Regions from separate parts of the Sphingobacterium sp. 1.A.5 genome, predicted to be linked through region 2. Evidence: riboswitches for the same ligand, from Rfam matches in the RefSeq annotation. Region 2 holds a riboswitch; the other holds the start of a gene.
The links. Region 2 has a riboswitch for S-adenosylmethionine ahead of CRT24_RS07320 (methylenetetrahydrofolate reductase). Riboswitches for the same ligand answer to the same signal wherever they lie in the genome.

Region 1: linked by a shared signal. The riboswitch ahead of CRT24_RS18745 (O-acetylhomoserine aminocarboxypropyltransferase/cysteine synthase family protein) and the one ahead of CRT24_RS07320 (methylenetetrahydrofolate reductase) in region 2 are both predicted to bind S-adenosylmethionine.

What each region holds. Positions count from the first base shown of each region.
Region 1 is NZ_PEBA01000064.1:187,082-193,347, forward strand. It holds gene CRT24_RS18735 (homoserine dehydrogenase) at 1-206, opposite strand, end outside; gene metX (homoserine O-acetyltransferase) at 212-1,267, opposite strand; gene CRT24_RS18745 (O-acetylhomoserine aminocarboxypropyltransferase/cysteine synthase family protein) at 1,314-2,621, opposite strand; SAM riboswitch class I at 2,865-2,978, opposite strand; gene CRT24_RS18750 (hypothetical protein) at 3,159-3,590, opposite strand; gene dapA (4-hydroxy-tetrahydrodipicolinate synthase) at 3,683-4,561, opposite strand; gene ligA (NAD-dependent DNA ligase LigA) at 4,587-6,266, opposite strand, start outside.
Region 2 is NZ_PEBA01000012.1:58,278-64,543, forward strand. It holds gene CRT24_RS07310 (glutamine--tRNA ligase/YqeY domain fusion protein) at 1-146, shown strand, start outside; gene CRT24_RS07315 (protein O-mannosyl-transferase family) at 182-3,193, opposite strand; gene CRT24_RS07320 (methylenetetrahydrofolate reductase) at 3,337-4,293, opposite strand; SAM riboswitch class I at 4,341-4,440, opposite strand; gene rimM (ribosome maturation factor RimM) at 4,522-5,046, opposite strand; gene CRT24_RS07330 (30S ribosomal protein S16) at 5,189-5,725, opposite strand; gene CRT24_RS07335 (exodeoxyribonuclease V subunit beta) at 5,969-6,266, shown strand, end outside.

The sequences.
Region 1 (6,266 bases), on a different contig from region 2:
TCAACTACCGTATTGATTTCTGGATCATCCAAGATAGCATTTGCATCAGTAGTAAATAATTCCGCAGGCAATGTTCTTTTTTTGTCTGCATTTTTGATTACAAATTTCTTTATTTCTAAGTTTAGGTTTTTAGTTTTTATGATATCGTATAAACCTTGTCCCACCACACCAAATCCGAACATCCCGATGGTAAGTTTCTTACTCATTATTATTAAATTAAATTAAGTTGATTTTCTGCTTTTGTATTATTTTTCTCAAGGAAATTACCGATTACTTGAGTCAGTGTTTTTGTTTCGATTAAAAATCCGTCATGGCCAAAGAATGAATGTAATTCATAATATTCGGCATTAGGGATGTTTTTGGCGATAAATTCTTGTTCCGACGGTGGAAACAGCACATCCGAAGGAATTCCAATGATAAGCGTATTTACACCTTCAATGCTGTTAAGGACTTGTTCGACCTGACCTCTTCCGCGACCTAAGTGATGGCTATCCATTGCTTTGGTGAGATACCAATAAGAAAATGCATTGAACCTATTGACAAGCTTATCTCCTTGGTATGATTGATAAGACGATGCTTTATATGCATCCGTTTTATCATGGTCAGATTCTACTTGGGTAGTACCATACGCATTATAGGTCCTATAAGAGAGTAGGGCCATACTTCTGGCGGCTTTTAATCCTTTGAGTCCTGCATCAGGTTTTTTCTCAAAGAATGACGAGTCAGCTTCAATTGCAAGCCTTTGGCTCTCATTAAAAGCAATACCCCATGGCGAAAAGAAAGCATTTGTGCCAATTGCAATTAGGTTATGGATTTTGATTGTTTTTGAAACTGTCCATTCCAATGCTTGCTGTCCTCCTAAGGAGCCTCCTATTAAGGTATTGATCTCGTTGATTCCTAGGTGATTCGCTAAAAGTTGATGAGCATGCACGATATCACGAATTGTAAATTGAGGAAAATCCGAATAATAAGGCAAATTAGTCTCTGGGTTTGTCGATAGGGGATTCGTAGTCCCATAATGCGATCCCAAAACATTTGCACAAACTATATAATAGTCTTTATCATTGAATAATTCGTTTTCACCAAATAATCCAGGCCACCAATCAAACACATCCGAATTAGCAGTCAAAGCATGGCAAACCCATATCACATTGGATTTGTCTTCATTCAGGGTTCCATAAGTATGAAACGCAATTTGAAGATTCGCCAGTTTTTTTCCGCTTTCTAATTCGAAATCTTGGTTATATCCGAAAGTTCTTAAACTCATTCTAATAAATTATCTTCCTCCATTAAAATCAAATAAGGCCCCCACCTTATTTGATTTTGTCAAATGCTTGTGCTAAATCCGCTTTTATATCTTCAATGTGTTCAATACCTACCGAGAGCCTTAATTGACCTGGTGCTACACCTGCTTTTTTCTGATCTTCAGCGCTCAACTGTTGGTGAGTAGTTGCTGCTGGATGGATAATCAATGACTTAGCATCTCCAACATTTGCCAAATGGCTGATCAATTCTAATGCATCAATAAATTCATTGGCTTTTTCCACGCCACCTTTAATGGTAAATGAAAGCACCGCTCCATATCCATTTTTCAGATATTTCTGTGCGTTTTGATGGTATGGGTGGTTTTTTAAACCTGGATAGCTTACATGCTCTACTTGTGGATGCGCATCTAACCATTGAGCTATCTCTAGCGTGTTGTCAACGTGACGTTGCACACGTAATGATAATGTTTCTAATCCTTGAACTAACAAGAAAGAATTGAAAGGGGATAGGGCAGGGCCAAAATCTCTTAATCCTTCAACTCTTGCACGGATAGCAAATTGAATGTTGCCAAATGGGCCACCTTCGCCAAATACATCTGAAAACACCAAACCATGGTATCCTTCCGATGGTTCCGAAAATTGCTTGAATTTTCCATTGCCCCAATTATAATTACCGCCATCAATGATTACGCCACCAATACTTGTTCCATGGCCGCCAATCCATTTAGTTGCTGATTCTACAACCACATTTGCGCCATGCTCTAAAGGCTTGAACAAATAACCGCCAGCACCGAAGGTATTGTCAACGATCAATGGAAGGTCATGCTTCTTAGCTACTGAAGCTATGCGTTCGAAATCTGGAATATTATAGCTTGGATTGCCGATAGTTTCTACATAGATGGCTTTTGTTTTGTCATCGATCAAAGCTTCGATCTTATCTGCATCAGTATCTTCAGCAAATCTTGCTTCGATACCCAATCTTTTAAAGGAAACTTTGAATTGATTATAAGTACCACCATAAAGGTTGGAACCAGAAACAAAATTCTCACCTGCTTCCAGGATGTTTGTCAAAGCGATAAATTGTGCTGCTTGACCTGAAGCTACAGCAACTGCTGCTACGCCGCCTTCTAATGCTGCTATACGTTTTTCGAAAACATCAGTAGTAGGATTCATGATCCTAGTATAGATATTACCGAATTGTTTCAATGCAAAAAGGTTGGCTCCATGTTCTGCGTTTTCGAATACATAAGAAGAAGTTTGATATATAGGCAATGCTCTGGAACCAGTAGTAGGATCTACTTCTTGCCCTGCATGTACTTGTAAAGTTTCAAATTTTAGGTTTTTATTATCTGCCATTTTTATATTTTTTTAATCATGTTAGTAAAATGAAATTATTAAATCCTTTGAGTTCTATGATTTGGTCGTCAATTGGTATGGACAATTCTATTCAATAAGAATAATTCTGCCATAGGACGACTATCGCATTCGAGAAATACAAATACAGTTGATGGATTTAATCTTAATAGAAGAATCTGTTGTCGGTTTTCCGACAAGATACAATAATTCTGATTTTGAAAATTCTGAAGTCATAGTCTATTTTATTTATATGCTCCTGAGCTTTATTGCTTCGGACAGGAATTGGCACCTTTTCAATACTTATTGAAGGTTGCCAGTGGGTCATTGAGCCAGTCTCTCGCCACTTCTTTATAAATCAAGACCATCTTTTTTAGAGAGGTAATGATTAGTGTACCACTATCGAAGTACTCCGCAAATATAGGCTACGGAAATTAATTTTGCAATTTTTTTAGAAAAAAGAAGACCTCAAATCTTGTTAGCCTATTCACATACAATGATTTGAGGTCCCAAATATTTTGTTATTTCAATACCAGTTTTTTAAAAAGTGTTGTTCTTAGCATCATGCATTTGGATTATTTTATCCACTACATAACGCGTGTTTCCACGCCAAGGTAGCACACCATGGTACTCTTTATAATGAAGATCAAAAGCCTTACCACTATTTAACTCCAATACTTTAAATACAGAATCGCTCTCGATAGAAAATTCAAATTCATTGCTTGAAATTCCAGTCCCCGTATTTTGACTGCGGATACCTTCTTGAATCAATTTTCCTTCATAGGTCTTAAAGACATTTCCTTTTTTTACTGCATAATTTAAAGTTCCCGATTTAACTCCCTCGCCAAAAACAAAGTAGTACTTGAAATAAACAAATACTGCGAAGGCCAAGAAGATAATGAGCAGAAACCAGCTGATGAACTTTTTAAAGCCTGAACCCCTTTTGCTGGGTTGTTGGGTAGTTGTTTCCATTATTTTGTTAATTCAGTTTTTCTATAGATACAATAAGAATACCTAAAAATAAGAAAGGTTGGCCAAACTACATGGCCAACCTATTATTTTTTTTATCCTAGTAGCTGCATCTCTGCATCTATTGCTTCTTTCGTTTTCGAACTGACCGGTACCAACGGTAACCTTACATTGTCCTTTCCAATTCCTTTTTTCTCGAGAATATATTTCACTCCTGCAGGATTTCCTTCAATAAAACAAAGGTCTATCATGCTTAATAATTCCAAATGAATAGCTCTCGCCTCTTCAAAATTACCCTCACTACATAAATGTGCCAATGCAGAAACTTTTGTCGGATAGGCATTGCCTACAACAGAAATTATTCCTGCTGCTCCCATGGCCATCATAGGAAGTGTAACAGGATCATCTCCAGAGATTAAAAGAAAATCTTTTGGTTTATCTCTTAAGATTTCGCTGAATTGGGAAAAATTTCCCGAAGCCTCTTTTGTAGCTACTATGTTTTTGAAATCCTTAGCCAACCTGACCGTCGTAGCGGGGCTCATATTACTTCCTGTCCTGCCAGGCACATTATAAAGAATAATCGGAAGCTTCGAAACCTCAGCAATAGCCTTATAATGTTGATAGATTCCCTCTTGCGTTGGTTTGTTATAATATGGTGAAACTGATAAGATTGCAATGTAATCCAATACCTTAAAATTCTTGATTTGTTCAACGATTTCAAAAGTATTATTGCCACCGATTCCAGCTACCAATGGGATACGCTTATTGACATGCTTAGAAGTAAATTCCCACACCTTCTTTCGTTCATCTGGATTCAATGTTGCAGTTTCACCTGTTGTGCCCAATGAAACCAAATAATCAATTCCTCCCTCGATTTGATAATCAATCAAATTCCCTAAAGTGTCGTAATCTACTGTGCCGTCCGCATGGAATGGAGTAACTAATGCAACTCCCGCACCTTGAAGCTCGTTCATCGTTTGTATATATTATTTTTAATTTTTATTCATTAATCATTGACAGAAGTTCAGCTTCAGAAATCATTGGAATCTGAAGTTTTTCTGCCTTTGCCAGTTTTGATGGACCCATTTTATCACCGGCAACTAAATAATTCAGCTTTGAAGAAATACTGCTAAGCATCTTGCCACCGTGCGCCTCTATCAATTCCGTCAATTCTTCCCGGGAATATTCTGCAAATACACCGGATATCAAAAACGTTTTGCCCGATAAACTATCACCGGCGAGTTGTATTTCTTTTTCTTCTATTTCGAACTGCAGGCCCGAGGATTTGAGTTTTTCAATCTCTTCCCAATGTTCAGGATTTGTCAAATAGGCATGTATACTGTCTGCTATGCGGAGTCCAATATCTTGTACTGACAATATTTCGTCTACAGTGGAATTCTTGATTGCCTCGATATTTTTAAAGTGTTGTGCAAGTTTTTTCGCTACCGTCTCTCCAATATGGCGAATTCCCAAAGCAAATAGCACCTTCTCGAAAGGTTTATTTTTAGATTGTTCAATGCCATTGAGCATATTGTCAATAGACTTCTGACCAAAACGTTCAATACCGACCAACTCATCCTTTCTATCAATCAATGTATAGATATCTGATATTTTACGAATCAATCCAAGCTTGTAGAATGTTTCTATAGTTTCATCTCCCAAACCTTGAATGTCCATCATTTTTCTGCCTATAAAGTGCTGCAGCTTGCCTACTATTTGAGGTTTGCAGCCATCTTCATTTGGGCAATAATGTACAGCTTCGCCCTCTTCTCGAATTAATGGCGTACCACATTCTGGACATGTACTTGGATATTCAAATGCTTTTGTTCCTTCCGGTCTTTTTTCAACGTTGGCACCGATGATTTTAGGGATTATTTCTCCTCCTTTTTCGACAAATACAGTATCTTGTTCATGTAGATCCAGACGAGCAATTTCATTTGCATTATGTAAAGAAGCTCTTTTTACCGTTGTACCAGCTAACAAAACTGGTTTTAAATTGGCAACTGGAGTAACAGCTCCGGTTCTGCCGACCTGATAGCTAATGCTGTTCAAGATTGTTTCGACGCGCTCAGCTTTGAATTTATAAGATATTGCCCAACGTGGTGATTTAGCGGTAAAGCCTAATTCCTCTTGTTGTGCGAAATCATTGACTTTGATTACAATGCCATCGATTTCATAAGTCAGTTTATGGCGGGCATCATCCCAATAATGGATGAATTCCAAGACCTCGTCAATAGAATTACAAAGTTTTGAATGTTCACAGACTGGGAAGCCCCAAGATTTGACTTCTTCGATGCTATGCCAATGATCATGGAACAATTTATTTCTATTGTCACAGTACAGAAAGTACAGGAAGCAATCTAAAGGTCTTTTGGCCACCTCTCCAGAATCCTGAAGCTTGATCGTGCCGGAGGCAAAATTCCTTGGGTTGGCATAGGTTTGTTCCCCATTGTCTTCACGCTCTTTGTTCAACCTCAAAAAGGCAGATTTATGCATGAAGATCTCGCCACGGATATCGAAACTTGGCGGATAATTCCCTTTCCTTAATTGATGTGGAATACTGCGGATTGTTTTTACATTATTAGTGACTTCATCACCTTGTGTACCATCCCCACGTGTCACTGCCTGAACGAGTTTGCCGTTTTCATAAGATATTGAGATCGATAAACCGTCGAACTT
Region 2 (6,266 bases):
CAAATGCTGAGGTTGGAAAAGGGTATCAATTTATTAGACTTGGATACTTTACGCTAGATGACAAACATTCAAATAACGAAAAGTTAGTATTCAATAGAACAGTTACCTTAAAGGACTCTTGGGCAAAAGAGGCTAAAAAGGGATAAGAAATAAACGAAAAGGAGGCAATCGCCTCCTTTTTTTACATCCAAATATCTTTATATTTTTTATCTAGACTTGTTGCTTCTGCTAATAAATTAGCGTCACCCAATTCTTTTAAGGATGGGATATACCTTTCTAATGACGCTATTCCCAATTCAACGGAAATTGGATCAAACCCCATTTTTGATTTTTTTGCAATTTCATATTGAAAGTCCAAATTTTCGTTGATTGCTTTCAATTGTTTACTTGCCAATGATTTAGCTTTTTCTACCTCCTTAACTTTGACAAGAGTATCCAACAATACCGAATTTGAATATACTTGTCTCATACTTTTGACCACTTTGGGTTGGAAATCGTAGGCTTGTAAAGCCAAATCTTTTGCTTTGTCAAATTTACCTTGCATCATTAAGGTCTGCATTCCATCCACGTATACATTTGGATATATCCAACCTTCATAATGAAAATTGGAATCCACATCAAAATGGTCTAAATAATCTATTGAACTCCAATTAAATTTATTTATTGCATTTTCGTGAATCTTGTCTGAGTTTACTAATGTAGATCTATCTGAAGCTTGTCCCATATCTATTGGCATTAATTTTTTCACCAAGCCTTCAGAGGCTAAATACTTGTCCATTCCCATCGAGGTTGCCGATGCGGAAGATGAAATAAAATAAATTGGTCTTTCCCAATTATTGTTCGTTAAAATCGACATTAAACTTAAATCCGCTCTAGAAACAAAATTATTTTTTAATTCCCATTGCATATATTCTGGAATAAATTGTTGCCATTCTTTCGGAACATTGGCGTTCTCTATTACCTGGTTTTTATTGATTTTCAACTGAAGTCTGCGATTAGGCATTACGTTTACAAACTCTCCCCTACTAGTTTCCAACATGTCTTTTTTATTGTCAGACAGCATAACTTCTAATAGTTTGTCAACATCTGAATATCCTTCAATTCCAAAGTCCATTACCTGTATTCCATCTCTTATTCCTTTTTTCACTTTATCATGGCTAAAGCCAATAGGCAATGCTTCTGATTGGTTGATATCTTCCATTGCTTGTTTTACATACCAATCTGACTGGAGGTATCCGTAATTCAGGACACGAACATCTGTACGTATACCTTCGACTCCCTGCAGATACCACAAAGGAAAGGTATCGTTATCTCCGTAAGTAATTACGATTGCATTTGGTTCGCAAGAATTTAAAGTATTTAATGCTACTTCTCTGGTCATATTTCTTTCGGAGCGGTCATGGTCATCCCAATTCTCCTTTACCAATAAAATTGGACCTGCTAGGATACATATTGCAGCAGTAGAATATGTCAATGTACTGATTGAAATTCGCTGAGCCTTTGTTTTTAAATAATCAATAATTCCTAAAACTCCCAACCCAATCCAAATTGCAAACACATAAAATGATCCTGCATAGGAATAATCACGTTCTCTAGGCTGTAAAGGTGATTGATTTAAATAAATAACTATGGCCAAACCGGTGAAAAAGAACATCAGGGCAACAATTGCTGTATCTTTCTTATTTTTCTTTAATTGCCAAAGTGCACCTATAATTCCTAATATTAATGGCAGGAAAAAATAGGTATTTCTACTAGGGTCATTTTTCATGTATTCCGGTGCAGTATTTATTCCAGGAAGCCGAAGTTCATCTAAAAAATTTACTCCTGAGATCCAATTTCCGGATGTAATTTCACCTTGTCCAGGGGTATCATTTTGGCGACCGACGAAATTCCACATAAAATACCGAGAATACATATGTCCAATTTGATAATTGAAGAAGAACTTCAAGTTATCTGTAATGGTTGGAGTTTCTCCCTCTGATAAATTTAAATATTGCTTATAAAAATCAGCATGTTTACTACTATATAATCGCGGAAAAAGAACTTGTTTATCATATTCATACCCCTTTACATAATCAATCTCAGCATATTGTTTTTCATCTTTTCTATATGTTTTGCCTTCATTTACATCAATAATATTTGAATTAAATGTTGGTCCTTTAAATAATGGTTCGGATATATATTGTTCTCTACTTAAATAGCTTAAAAATGAAAAAGCATTATCTGGCTGATAATTGTTTAAAGCAATATTTGTTTGTGCTCTAATTAAAACCATACTAAAAGAAGTAAAACCAAAGCAAAGCAAACAGATTCCTAGAATTATCAAATTCAATAATGGTTTGTTTGTCTTAATTGAGTATATTATGCCATAAACTGCACAAGCTATGATTAACAAAATAAAAAATGCTATACCTGTTCCGAAAGGCAGGCCTAACGTATTCACGAAAAACACATCAAAATTTGATGCTATTCGTACTGAATACTGAATAACTCCCCACAAAATAAATGCTAACGCAAGGACGCCCCAACCAAACGATATCACTGCTCCTTTCCAGTTAACATGTTTTGCTTTTCTAAAATAGATCATCAATGCTAAGGCGGGGATTGTTAGAAGGTTTAATAAATGGACACCAATTGATAATCCCATAACAAAAGCGATCAATAAAAGCCATTTATTGGAGTCTGGGTTATCTGCTCTTCGCTCCCATTTAAGTGCTAACCAGAATACAATCGCTGTACAGAGTGAAGACATAGCATAAACCTCCGACTCAACTGCCGAATACCAAAATGAATCTGTAAAGCTATAGGCTAATGCACCCACTATACCTGCTGAGAATATTTGGATGTATTGGATTGATGAACCTTCTTTATTTCCCAAAACAATTTTTCTAGCCAAGGCTGTAATAGTCCAAAAAAGAAAAACAATGGTCAGAGCAGAACAAGTTGATGATCCAATATTCATCCATAGAGCGATATTGGAATTATTTCCGAGAGCAAAATTTGAGAATAAGTTTTGGATCATTAGAAATAAAGGTGCACCAGGTTGGTGAACAACTTCTAGATTTTTACTTGCTGCAATAAATTCACCAGTATCCCACCAGCTCACTGATCTTTCTACAGTAAAAGAATATACTAGAAGGGCAATGAATCCACAAAGCCATCCAAGATAATTGTTGATTTTATTATAGTTCATAATACATGGTTAGTTATCAAATAAATTTAAGAAAGTATATCTATAAGAATCTCACCTTAACAATATTTAACAGCGGTAAAAAAAACAGGCGAATGATTTCTCATTCGCCTATTTGTATATTATTTATAATAATGGATTATATCCTATACTAATTTCTCTACGATTTTTTTGGTTGGCCCTGGGTTACTCATGGTGTAGAAATGCAGGACTGGAACTCCAAAATCAATTAATTCTTTACATTGTTGTACTAGCCATTCTTCTCCAACTTGTCTTACATCAGCATTTGTTTTGCAGGATTCGACTGCATCGCTTAAATCTTCGGGAATATCTAGGTGGAATATCCGAGGTAGTGTTATAAGTTGTTTTTTTGTTGTCAATGGTTTTAATCCGGGAATAATAGGCACATGTATATCATTCTCGCGGCATTTCGTTACGAACTCTTTATATTTCTCTACATTGAAAAACATCTGAGTTACGATAAACTCTGCTCCCATTTCTACTTTTTTCTTCAACCATTTAAAGTCAGTATTGAAGTTTGGGGATTCGAAGTGTTTTTCTGGGTAGCCAGCGACACCTATACAGAAGTTTGTTTTTTCGGAGCTTCCTATATCTTCATGCAGATATGATCCTTCATTCATATCCACTACTTGTCTTAGGAGGTCTGTAGCATAAGCATGTCCTCCAGGTGTTGGGATAAAATCTGCATCACCTTTTCTAGCATCTCCTCTTAGTACCAATACGTTGTCAATACCTAAGAAATTCAAGTCAATGAGAGCATTTTCGGTTTCTTCTTTAGTGAAACCACCACAAATCAAATGAGGTACTGCATCGACTTTATATTTACTCATGATTGCGGCGCAGATTGCTACTGTTCCTGGACGTTTTCTATAGGATACCCTTTCCAACAATCCATTAGCGTGCTGTTTGTAGAGGTAATCTTCGCGATGGTAGGTCACGTCGATAAAGGGAGGTTTGAATTCCATAAGTTCGTCCATTGTTTGAAAGATACTTTGAATTCCCTGTCCTTTTGCAGGCGGTAACAGCTCAAAAGAATATAACGTCTTGCCTTTCGCGTTTTTGATATGATCTACGATTTTCATAAAAATATATTAAGGCTTAGAGAGAACACAGCGGATCCTGATTCTTTGGCTTATCTTTCCCTAATCGGGGTAGAATGTAGCACCTTGACTGGTGTCAGGTTGCTAAGGCTTCAGCGGGTCTATTCCCTCTGCCTTTCTCTATAAGCGAGGGCTAATATCGTTATTAGCAACTTAATCTCAAAATGTTATGCAAAAAAAGAAGGGAATTCGCATGAATTCCCTTCTTTTTTATTCCAAATACATATCTATCAATCCTTCAGGTAACTTGAGGACGATTATTTTTTCTTCAGGATCTATACCCACAATAAAATCTTCATTTAGTGGGAACATAGCATCTCTACCATCAATATCCACTGTTGCTATAAATTGTTGGGGCATTTCTTGTACATGAGTTATTTCTCCCAGTTCTCCTTCGCCTTCTTCAATTGCTATAAATCCGACTAAATCATGGTATGTAAAATCATCAGGATCACGTTCGGGCATTTTGTCATTTGGCAGATATACGCTTTTTCTTAATAAAGGTTGGGCTTTATCGATATGGTCAATATCTTCAAAATTGACATAGGCAGTGCTATTATTCTGCAGTTTAATTTTATCTACGAAGAAAGGGACTAATTTTTTATCTATTTCCAAGAACACCATTTCCAAATCCAAGTCCATGTAATTATCGAACTCGAAGAACATTTGGACTTCTCCTTTCAACCCTCTGGTTTTGCTAATATATCCTATATAAAAACACTGATCCTTAGTCATACTTTAAAATTAATTTGCAAAAATACGAATTATTAATAGGTATTATTTAATGTTCCTAATTTATCCTTTTTCTGGAGTTTGTATTTATAAAAAAAGCCGATCTAAGATTAGACCGGCATTTTCAAATACTTTAGAGTAAGGATTAACCTTCAGTTTCTTCAGTGTTTTCTGCAGCATCAGCAGCTTCTTCTGCTTCTTCTGTAGCTGTTTCTTCAGCAACAGGGGCATTTTTAGCAGCGATAGCGGCAGCTTTTTCTTCTTTTTTCTTAGCTTCAGCAGCTAGAGCAGCTTTTTTAGCATCATCTTTAGATTTTGCCAAGCCTGATTTTTTGCCTTCGATTTGTGCATCTTTTCCTTCAGTCCAAGCTGCGAAAAGCTCTTCAGCTTTAGCTTCATCAAAAGCACCTTTTTTCACACCACCTTGTAAGTGTTTTTTGTACAATACACCTTTGTAAGAAAGGATAGCGCGAACAGTGTCAGTAGGTTGAGCACCTTTGTTCATCCAGTCCAATGATTTCTCGAAATCCAAGATAATTGTTGCTGGGTTAGTGTTAGGGTTATAAGAACCTAAACGCTCAATGAACTTACCATCACGTGGTGAACGTGCGTCTGCTACTACTACATGGTAAAAAGGTTTTCCTTTTTTACCGTGTCTTTGCAATCTGATTTTAGTTGCCATGTTTTAATTTTATTTATGTATTCAACATATCCCCCGTGCTACATGCAGGAGGGGACGCAAAGATACAAAAAATAGTATTTAGAACAAAGTATTTAGTATTTAGACATTTATAATGTTTTACAAAGTGATTAAGCAACGAATTTATCAACTACTTTATAGCCAATTCACATTCTAAATACTAAATACTTACTACTTAATTCTAAAATTTTCCGATATTCAAGCTCTTCTAATTATTGTCGTTTTATGCAAAGAATTGCTCCATTAAAAATTGTAAAGGCCTCTGCTGGATCTGGGAAAACCTTCAGTTTAACGGTTCATTATTTGACTTTATTGTTATCTAAGGAAAGTAGCTATAGGGAAATTTTGGCAGTAACTTTTACAAACAAGGCTACTGCTGAGATGAAACATCGGATTATGACAGTTCTTCACGGCTTGGCGACAGGTGCTGATAGTGATGAAATTGAACAATATAGATCTCAATTACAACAGGTTGGGTCATGGGATAGGATTACAATTCAAGAGAAAGCAAATAGGGTTTACC